2 regions of the Anoxybacillus sp. FSL W8-0382 genome follow, and region 2 is predicted to be linked to the other one. Evidence: a T-box and tRNA genes for the amino acid it is inferred to sense, from the RefSeq annotation. Region 2 holds a T-box; the other holds one or more tRNA genes.
The links. A T-box is a leader RNA that pairs with one kind of tRNA and senses whether it is charged. The one in region 2 lies ahead of serS (serine--tRNA ligase), so its partner is inferred to be a tRNA-Ser.
Positions count from the first base shown of each region.

Region 1: it encodes a tRNA-Ser, which carries the amino acid that the T-box ahead of serS (serine--tRNA ligase) is inferred to sense. The anticodon was not compared.

Region 1 is NZ_JBBOPX010000001.1:1,441,158-1,445,294, reverse strand. Features, by position in the region: gene NSS60_RS07675 (CobW family GTP-binding protein) at 1-663, shown strand, start outside; gene NSS60_RS07670 (ribonuclease H1 domain-containing protein) at 677-1,279, opposite strand; tRNA gene NSS60_RS07665 (tRNA-Ser) at 1,353-1,445, opposite strand; gene NSS60_RS07660 (MBL fold metallo-hydrolase) at 1,496-2,455, opposite strand; gene NSS60_RS07655 (NUDIX hydrolase) at 2,452-3,090, opposite strand; gene NSS60_RS07650 (ABC transporter permease) at 3,090-4,070, opposite strand; gene NSS60_RS07645 (ABC transporter ATP-binding protein) at 4,063-4,137, opposite strand, start outside.
Region 2 is NZ_JBBOPX010000001.1:19,647-23,783, forward strand. Features, by position in the region: gene pdxS (pyridoxal 5'-phosphate synthase lyase subunit PdxS) at 1-406, shown strand, start outside; gene pdxT (pyridoxal 5'-phosphate synthase glutaminase subunit PdxT) at 425-1,003, shown strand; T-box leader at 1,060-1,275, shown strand; gene serS (serine--tRNA ligase) at 1,328-2,602, shown strand; tRNA gene NSS60_RS00095 (tRNA-Ser) at 2,685-2,777, shown strand; gene NSS60_RS00100 (deoxynucleoside kinase) at 2,909-3,577, opposite strand; gene NSS60_RS00105 (deoxynucleoside kinase) at 3,574-4,137, opposite strand, start outside.

The sequences.
Region 1 (4,137 bases), 1.4 Mb from region 2:
TTAGATGTCATTTACATTGAAACAACAGGGGTAGCGCATCCTGTTGAAGTGCTCGATGCGTGTGTGTCGCCATTACTTGCTCATCGTCTTCAAATGAGAGGTATCATCACGACAATCGATGCAACACGTTGGATGAATCGTCAACAACTCTCCATTCCCTTGCAAATGTTATTAAAAGAACAAGTTCGTCACGCGGATGTATTAATTGTCAATAAGACAGATGAATTATGTGTAGATGCGCAGGCGAAATTATCGTTTGAGTTACAAGCAATCAACAGTGATGCGCGCATCATTTTCACAACGTTTTCTAATGTGCGAATGGAAGATATTCATTTGTTATCGAAGCGGGTAAGAAACGAGCATGAGCGAATGAACATCGAAAGATTACGCATTCAAACATACGTACATACATTTACAAGCCCGATTGATTTAGATGTGTTCGAACAATGGGTACGGCAGTTACCTGATACCATTTACCGAATGAAAGGGTTTTTACGCTTTACTCGTACAAGTGGGGTTTATTTTTTTCAGTATGCATACGGTACACCGCTCTATATGAAAGAGGAAATGAATGTTCCGCTACATTTTGTTGTGATTGGTGAACAATTGGATAAACAAACACTAAAACAACAACTCGATAATATGCAAAAAGGAGAAGGTTAATATCCCTCTCCTTTTACTTTCGACCAAAGTCAGCTTTAATTTCTCCCCATTGTTCCGTTTCCCACTTTATAATTTCGTTTGTATAATGGTGTGTGCGCAACCACGCTTCGGCGCGTTCAATGAGCTGCCAAACACGTTCCGTTTCAGCAGTACGGGCAAGCGTCGTATTCGCTTTTTTTTCTTTCACCCATTTTATAGCCGTAGCGGAGTCTGAATAAATCGGCCAATTTTTGTTTTGTTTTTGTAGCCACGCTAGTCCATGTACAATGGCTAAAAATTCACCAATGTTGTTCGTACCGATCATCGGTCCAACACGAAAAAGCTCTTCCCTCGTTTTCGTATGTACCCCTCGATATTCCATCCATCCTGGATTCCCGCTACATGCTGCATCTACGCAAATGCTTTCTTCTATATAACTCATTGAACGTTCGACGATCTTATTCTTCTTCGTGCCACCCATCATTGGACCAGATGCAAATGCTTGCTCCGCTTCTTCTTTCGATAAAAATGAGCGATATTTTGCCCCGGGAATGCCAATGACGTACTGTTTACACTCGTCCCAAGAAGAAAAAATACCTGTTTTCGCCCCTTGCCAAACGACATAATACTTTTTCAATTTGTCACATCCTCACGAATTGGAATAAAGAAACAAAGTTGAAGGTCACAAAAGAAGGAATGAAAGAGGAAGATGGCGGAGGAGGGGGGATTCGAACCCCCGCGGGCTTTGACACCCCTATCGGTTTTCGAGACCGACCCCTTCAGCCGGACTTGGGTACTCCTCCGTACAGTGGGGTGCCAAAGAAATTATAGCGAAAACGTTATATTTCGTCAATTACCTTTTTTGTTTCTCAACGTAATCAACAAGCCCCATTGCGCATACTTGTAAATCAAGTTGAAGTAGTTGATATACATCAGCATCATCTGGTACTTGTTGTTTACGCAAAAAGGTGCGAACGATCTCAAATAAACGATTGAAAACGGCCTCGGTTTTTTCTGTAAACGATTGATTGGCTTGTTCACTCAAGACTTCATTGCCTACTTGAACAAAAATAGGAAGCCAGTAGTGCAACTGTTCCCAAACCGTTTGCACTTGTTGCGACATGCCAAAATGACCGAAATATATACGCCCCGGACGTAATGCCTTAAATCTTTCAATGGATGCAAGCATCGCCTCGGGATCAAATTGATTTGGTGATGTAGATGGCAAATATAACTCCATGTCATATGAAAGTAACTGTGGATAAAAAACACCTGCCGTATCACCTGTAAAAATACCGTTGCTTTTTTCGTCATAAATAGAGAAATGGTGATTCGCATGCCCTGGTGTATGAAGAAACGTTAATGTACGATCTTCTCCGATTTGTAACGTTTCCCCATCTTCTTTTATGACCAGTCGGTCTTCTGGAATTGGAACGATCGGATCAAATAACGCATCAAATTTTTCACCATAAACCGCTTTTGCTCCTTGAATAAGACGAGACGGATCAGCCAAATGTCGCATTCCCTTCGGATGAACAAATACGCGAGCATTTGGACAATGCTGCAATAACACACCCGCCCCGCCCGCGTGATCTAAATGAATATGAGTGACGATAATATTTTTCACATCGTGTAAGTTAATGGACAATGCTTCTAACCCTTTAATTAAATGTGGGATCGAGGGGCTTGCGCTCGTTTCAATAATTGTCACTTCTTCCTCTTGAAATACATATGCTCCTGTTCGTTGAGCAGTTTGTAAGTCATATAAATCAATAAGCGAAATACTAAACCCTAAATCAACTGGTTTTGTCATGCGTATTCCCCTTCCATTGTTTGAATGAGTCGGGTGAAATGATAAACGATTTTTGCTGTCAGTCCCCAAATGACTTTATCCTTGTAATAATAAAAATGTTCTTCAATTTGTCGCGGCCGCCAATTATACTGCCTTCCCCCTGGGATATGTTCGAATGGAAAATGCTCTTCGGGTTTCGGTTCAAGCTGAACGTGATATATGTCTGGCTTTGTTTCAACAAAGAAGGATAGCGGAACGGTAAATACTTCTGCCACTTCTTTTTCATTTATTTTCATGCACGTCATATCTACAAACGCAGCAAACGGATAAATGACCATACCGAAAGGCGACAACATGTAATCAAGCGGGACGATGTGTGTAATATTTTCTTTTTGAATACCTAGCTCTTCACACGTTTCACGAACAGCGGCATTGCTCGGATTTTGATCACATTCGTCTATCTTTCCACCTGGAAAACAAATTTCCCCCGGTTGACGACGCAAATATAATGAGCGTACTTCAAATAAAACAAATATATCGTCATTTTGACGGACGAGCGGGAGAAGTACGGCATATTGAGCAAATGTGTCAAAGTCCATGATCGTTGGCGTTCGCTGTTGCAACTTCTCCATCGCGGTATACAACCTTTTTTTCATCAGTAAACATCCCTTTTCGTAAATACATAAAAAGAAATGATAAGCGCCACAAGCGCCCAAATGGCTAGTACAGTCATCGAAAATGAAAGTGTCATTCCATCAATAGGCGGTGCCATGCCACTAACGTAGCTTGTGAGTCGCAAATTGACCATAAACAAATATTTTGCGGATTCCCACGACGACACCATGCTTGATAAAATCGCTCCAGAAATAAGAGCGGCGAGCATGATTCCCATTACTGCTGCTGTGCTACGCAGCAACACGGAAAGCATAAATGTAAGCGTGCCGACGACGAGTGCAACAAAAAAAGCAAGTCCAAATTCAATAAGTAAGTATTTCCATTGAGGAATGAGGTGAACACCCGCTGTATTTAATTCTTCACCTTGGATCGAAAATCCTGTTAAAAGAGGCAAATTCCATCCGCCATATCCAAATACAATGCCCGAGATGGCATACGATAAAACTGCAACGGAAAACACGATAAAGGATGTAGATAAAATCATAGCGATATATTTGCTCATTAAAATTTTCCATCGTTTCACAGGACGTGTCAACAATAGTTTAATTGTTCCCCCGCTTGCTTCTGACGAGACAAGGTCAGCGGCAATGACCATAACAAGAAGCGGCAAAAACAGTTCAATCGAATTTTCGATGAACATGCGCATAAACGTCGGTGCACCAGGTGCCATCGGATTAATGTCATTGTCTAAATAATATTGTTGTTGTTGTAAACGAATTTTAAGAAATTTTTTCCACTCTTCAGAAATTCCTGTCGAATTTAACCGATTTTGTGTATCGATGATTTGTTGTTGTAGTTGTGTGCGCCAATCTGTTGTTCCGATTCGTTCTCGGATCGTTTCGACTTGTTTAAATTGCGCATATGTAAATAAGCTAACGAGAACAGCAACAATTGCTGCGATAATAAACAACCGTTTTTTACGAACGATTTTTAACATTTCATTGTATACGAGATTAATCAATCGTTTCCCCTCCTGTTAATTCGATAAATAAGTCTTCGAGTGTTGGAAGTTTGCGCTCAATACTACT
Region 2 (4,137 bases):
TGTTCGCCATATGCGTAAAGTAAACGCGCAAGTGCGTAAAGTCGTCAGCATGAGTGAAGATGAATTAATGACGGAAGCGAAAAATTTAGGTGCACCGTTTGAAGTGTTGTTAGAAATTAAACGTCTTGGTCGTCTTCCTGTCGTTAACTTTGCAGCAGGTGGTGTTGCGACACCAGCGGATGCAGCATTAATGATGCATTTAGGTGCTGATGGTGTATTTGTTGGTTCTGGTATTTTCAAATCAGAAAACCCTGAAAAATATGCACGTGCTATCGTAGAGGCGACAACTCATTATGAAGATTACGAATTAATTGCCCACTTATCAAAAGGATTAGGTGGAGCGATGAAAGGGATTGATATTTCTTCGTTGCTTCCTGAACAACGGATGCAAGAACGCGGATGGTAATGTAAAGGAGCAATGAATATGGTGAAAATAGGAGTATTAGGATTGCAAGGGGCCGTACGTGAACATGTACGGTCGATTGAAGCGTGTGGTGCAGAAGCGGTAGTGATTAAAAAGGTCGAGCAATTGACACAGATTGATGGCCTTATCATTCCAGGTGGGGAAAGTACGACGATGCGTCGTTTGATGGATAAATACGGCTTTATTGAACCGCTGAAGCAATTCGCAGGCGAAGGGAAGCCGATGTTTGGAACGTGTGCAGGCTTAATCATTTTAGCGAAAAAAATTGTTGGTTACGATGAGCCGCATCTCGGTTTAATGGATATTACGGTTGAACGCAACTCGTTCGGTCGCCAGCGTGAAAGCTTTGAAGCATCTTTATCTATTAAAGGAGTCGCGGATGACTTTATTGGTGTATTTATTCGAGCTCCGCACATTGTATCTGTAGGAGCCGATGTTGATGTGCTTGCGACATATGAGGATCGCATTGTCGCGGCAAGACAAGGACAATTTTTAGGATGTTCGTTTCATCCAGAATTAACAGACGACCATCGTATGACGCAATACTTTATCAACATGGTGAAAGAGACAAAAGAATAAACGGGTTGCATTTTGTTTAAACTTATAGTACATTATTTCCAAGAAAATGATATGAAGAAAAAGCGATGACAGGAACTAGTAGCAAGCCCTCTTCCTTTCAGAGAGCCGATGGTTGGTGTGAATCGGCAGGAATGACTTGTGAATCCATCCTGGAGCGAAATGCTGAACACGTCCAGTTAGTAAGCATTTCCGGTGAGAACCGTTATATTTCTCGAGTGGAAGACATATGTCTTCAACTAGGGTGGCAACGCGGGAATACTCTCGTCCCTTTCTTCTGGGACGGGAGTTTTTTATTTACTAAACAAATGTAAAGGAGGAATTGCGATGTTAGACTTACGATTTTTACGTGCCAATTTTGAAGAAGTAAAACAAAAACTTCAACATCGTGGTGAAGACTTAACTGATTTTGAACGATTCGAGCAGCTCGATCGCCGTCGTCGTGAGTTGATTGCACAAGCGGAGGAATTAAAAAATAAGCGCAATGATGTGTCACAACAAATTGCTTTATTAAAACGCGAGAAAAAAGACGCGGATCATCTCATTGCTGAAATGCGCCAGGTTGGTGATCGAATTAAAGTACTTGATGATGAATTGCGCGAAGTAGAACAACAGCTTGAAACATTGCTTTTATCCATTCCAAACATTCCACATGAATCTGTTCCGATTGGTGAATCAGAAGACGACAATGTGGAAATTCGCAAATGGGGTGAACCACGTTCATTTTCTTTTGAACCGAAACCACATTGGGAAATTGCTGATCAACTTGGTATTTTAGATTTTGAACGAGCAGCAAAGGTGACAGGAAGCCGATTTGTGTTTTATAAAGGTCTTGGAGCGCGCTTAGAACGTGCGTTAATTAACTTTATGTTAGATTTACATGTTGAACAACATGGATATGAAGAAGTTCTCCCGCCATACATCGTTAATCGGACAAGCATGACGGGAACGGGGCAACTTCCAAAGTTTGAAGAAGATGCGTTTCGTATTGAAAGTGAAGACTACTTTTTAATTCCAACAGCAGAAGTTCCTGTGACAAACTTACATCGCGATGAAATTTTATCAGCAGATGATTTGCCGATTAAATATGTTGCATATAGTGCATGTTTCCGTTCGGAAGCGGGATCAGCAGGAAGAGATACACGCGGATTAATTCGTCAACATCAGTTCAATAAGGTAGAGCTTGTGAAATTTGTAAAACCAGAAGATTCTTATGAAGAACTTGAAAAGTTAACGAATGATGCAGAGCGTGTTTTACAACTATTAGGTCTGCCATATCGTGTAATGAGCATGTGTACAGCTGATTTAGGTTTTACTGCAGCAAAAAAATATGACATTGAAGTATGGTTACCAAGCTACGGCACATACCGTGAAATTTCTTCTTGCAGCAATTTTGAAGCGTTTCAAGCTCGCCGCGCAAATATTCGTTTCCGTCGTGATCCAAAGGCGAAGCCAGAACATGTGCATACGCTAAACGGATCTGGTTTAGCCATCGGACGAACTGTTGCAGCGATTTTAGAAAATTACCAACAGGAAGATGGAACGGTAGTTATTCCAGAAGTACTTCGACCATACATGGGAGGAAAAGAAGTTATTTCATAGGGGGAGAAAGTTTGCCCCCCTTTTCTTTATAAAAAGTGTTGACATGTCGTGATGGTTATGATAATTTAATACATGTCGATACGGAGGAGTACCCAAGTCTGGCTGAAGGGGTCGGTCTTGAAAACCGAGAGGCGTCGAAAGGCGCGCGGGGGTTCGAATCCCTCCTCCTCCGCCATTATTCGAATATCCATAAACCACAGCGCATAAAATGGAGATTGTTTATCGGATAATTCGTTACATATCGTAACGAATTTTTGTTTTATGTGAAAAAATGAAAGGATGTCCCAAAAACAACTGGGAACATCCTTATTTTTTTAACTTGCGATACTGTTCAATCATGTATCCAATTTTTGCAACGATCGGCTCGATCGATTCGGCATCGCGAATAATGTCATATTCATTAATGTTAATACGCAAAACAGGACAAGCGTTAAAGCTATTGATCCATCTCTCATATCTTTCATACATTTCTTTCCAATATTCGGTTGGTGTCTGCTGTTCCATTGGACGACCGCGCTCACGAATGCGTTTAATAATTTCCTCAAAACTTCCTTCTAAGTAAATAAGCAGATCAGGATGAGGGAAATACGGAGTCATGACCATTGCTTCAAATAAACTCGTATACGTCTCGTAGTCAACTTTCGACATCGTTCCTTTTTCGAAATGCATCTTTGCAAAAATACCTGTATCTTCGTAAATGGAGCGATCTTGGACAAATCCTCCTCCGTATTCAAAAATACGCTTTTGTTCTTTGAATCGTTCAGCGAGAAAGTAAATTTGAAGGTGAAAGCTCCAACGTTTAAAATCAGCGTAAAATTTATCTAAATAAGGATTTGTATCTACTTTTTCAAAAGAAGTGCGAAATTGAAGCGCATCAGCTAACGCTTTTGTCATCGTTGATTTTCCGACACCGACCGTTCCAGCAATGGTAATGACAGCATCGCTTGGGATATGATATTTTTCTCGTAAGTTCATTGTTCTAAGCTCCTTTTGAGAACAGATTGCAGTTCATTTAAAATATAAAATCGATCTTTGTCATTATGAACGAAGTCGAGTTCATCTCCATTAAATCGCAATACAGAAATGTGGGGGTGGTCTTGTTCAAATTGTTCTATTGCTTGTTCATAAGCATGAGATAGTTGTTGTAAATAGTTCGGATCAATGTTTTTTTCAAATTCGCGACCCCGCATAGCAATACGCTCTAACAACGTGTGTAATGAAGCATGCAAATAAATAACAACGTTTGGTTTTGGCATATCGCTTGTTAAAATGTCATAAATTCGTACATACTTTTCGTACTGTTTTCCTTTTAACGTTTGCTTAGCAAAGATTAAGTTTTTGAAAATATGGTAGTCAGCTACAACCGGTTTCCCATTGTTTAAAAACTTTTTTTCGACATCTTCTAGCTGTTTATAGCGATTACATAGAAAAAACATCTCTGTTTGGAAACTCCATTCTTCGATGTTTTCATAAAATTTACCTAAAAAAGGATTTTCATCAACAATTTCTTTTAATAGCTCATATTGAAAATGGGT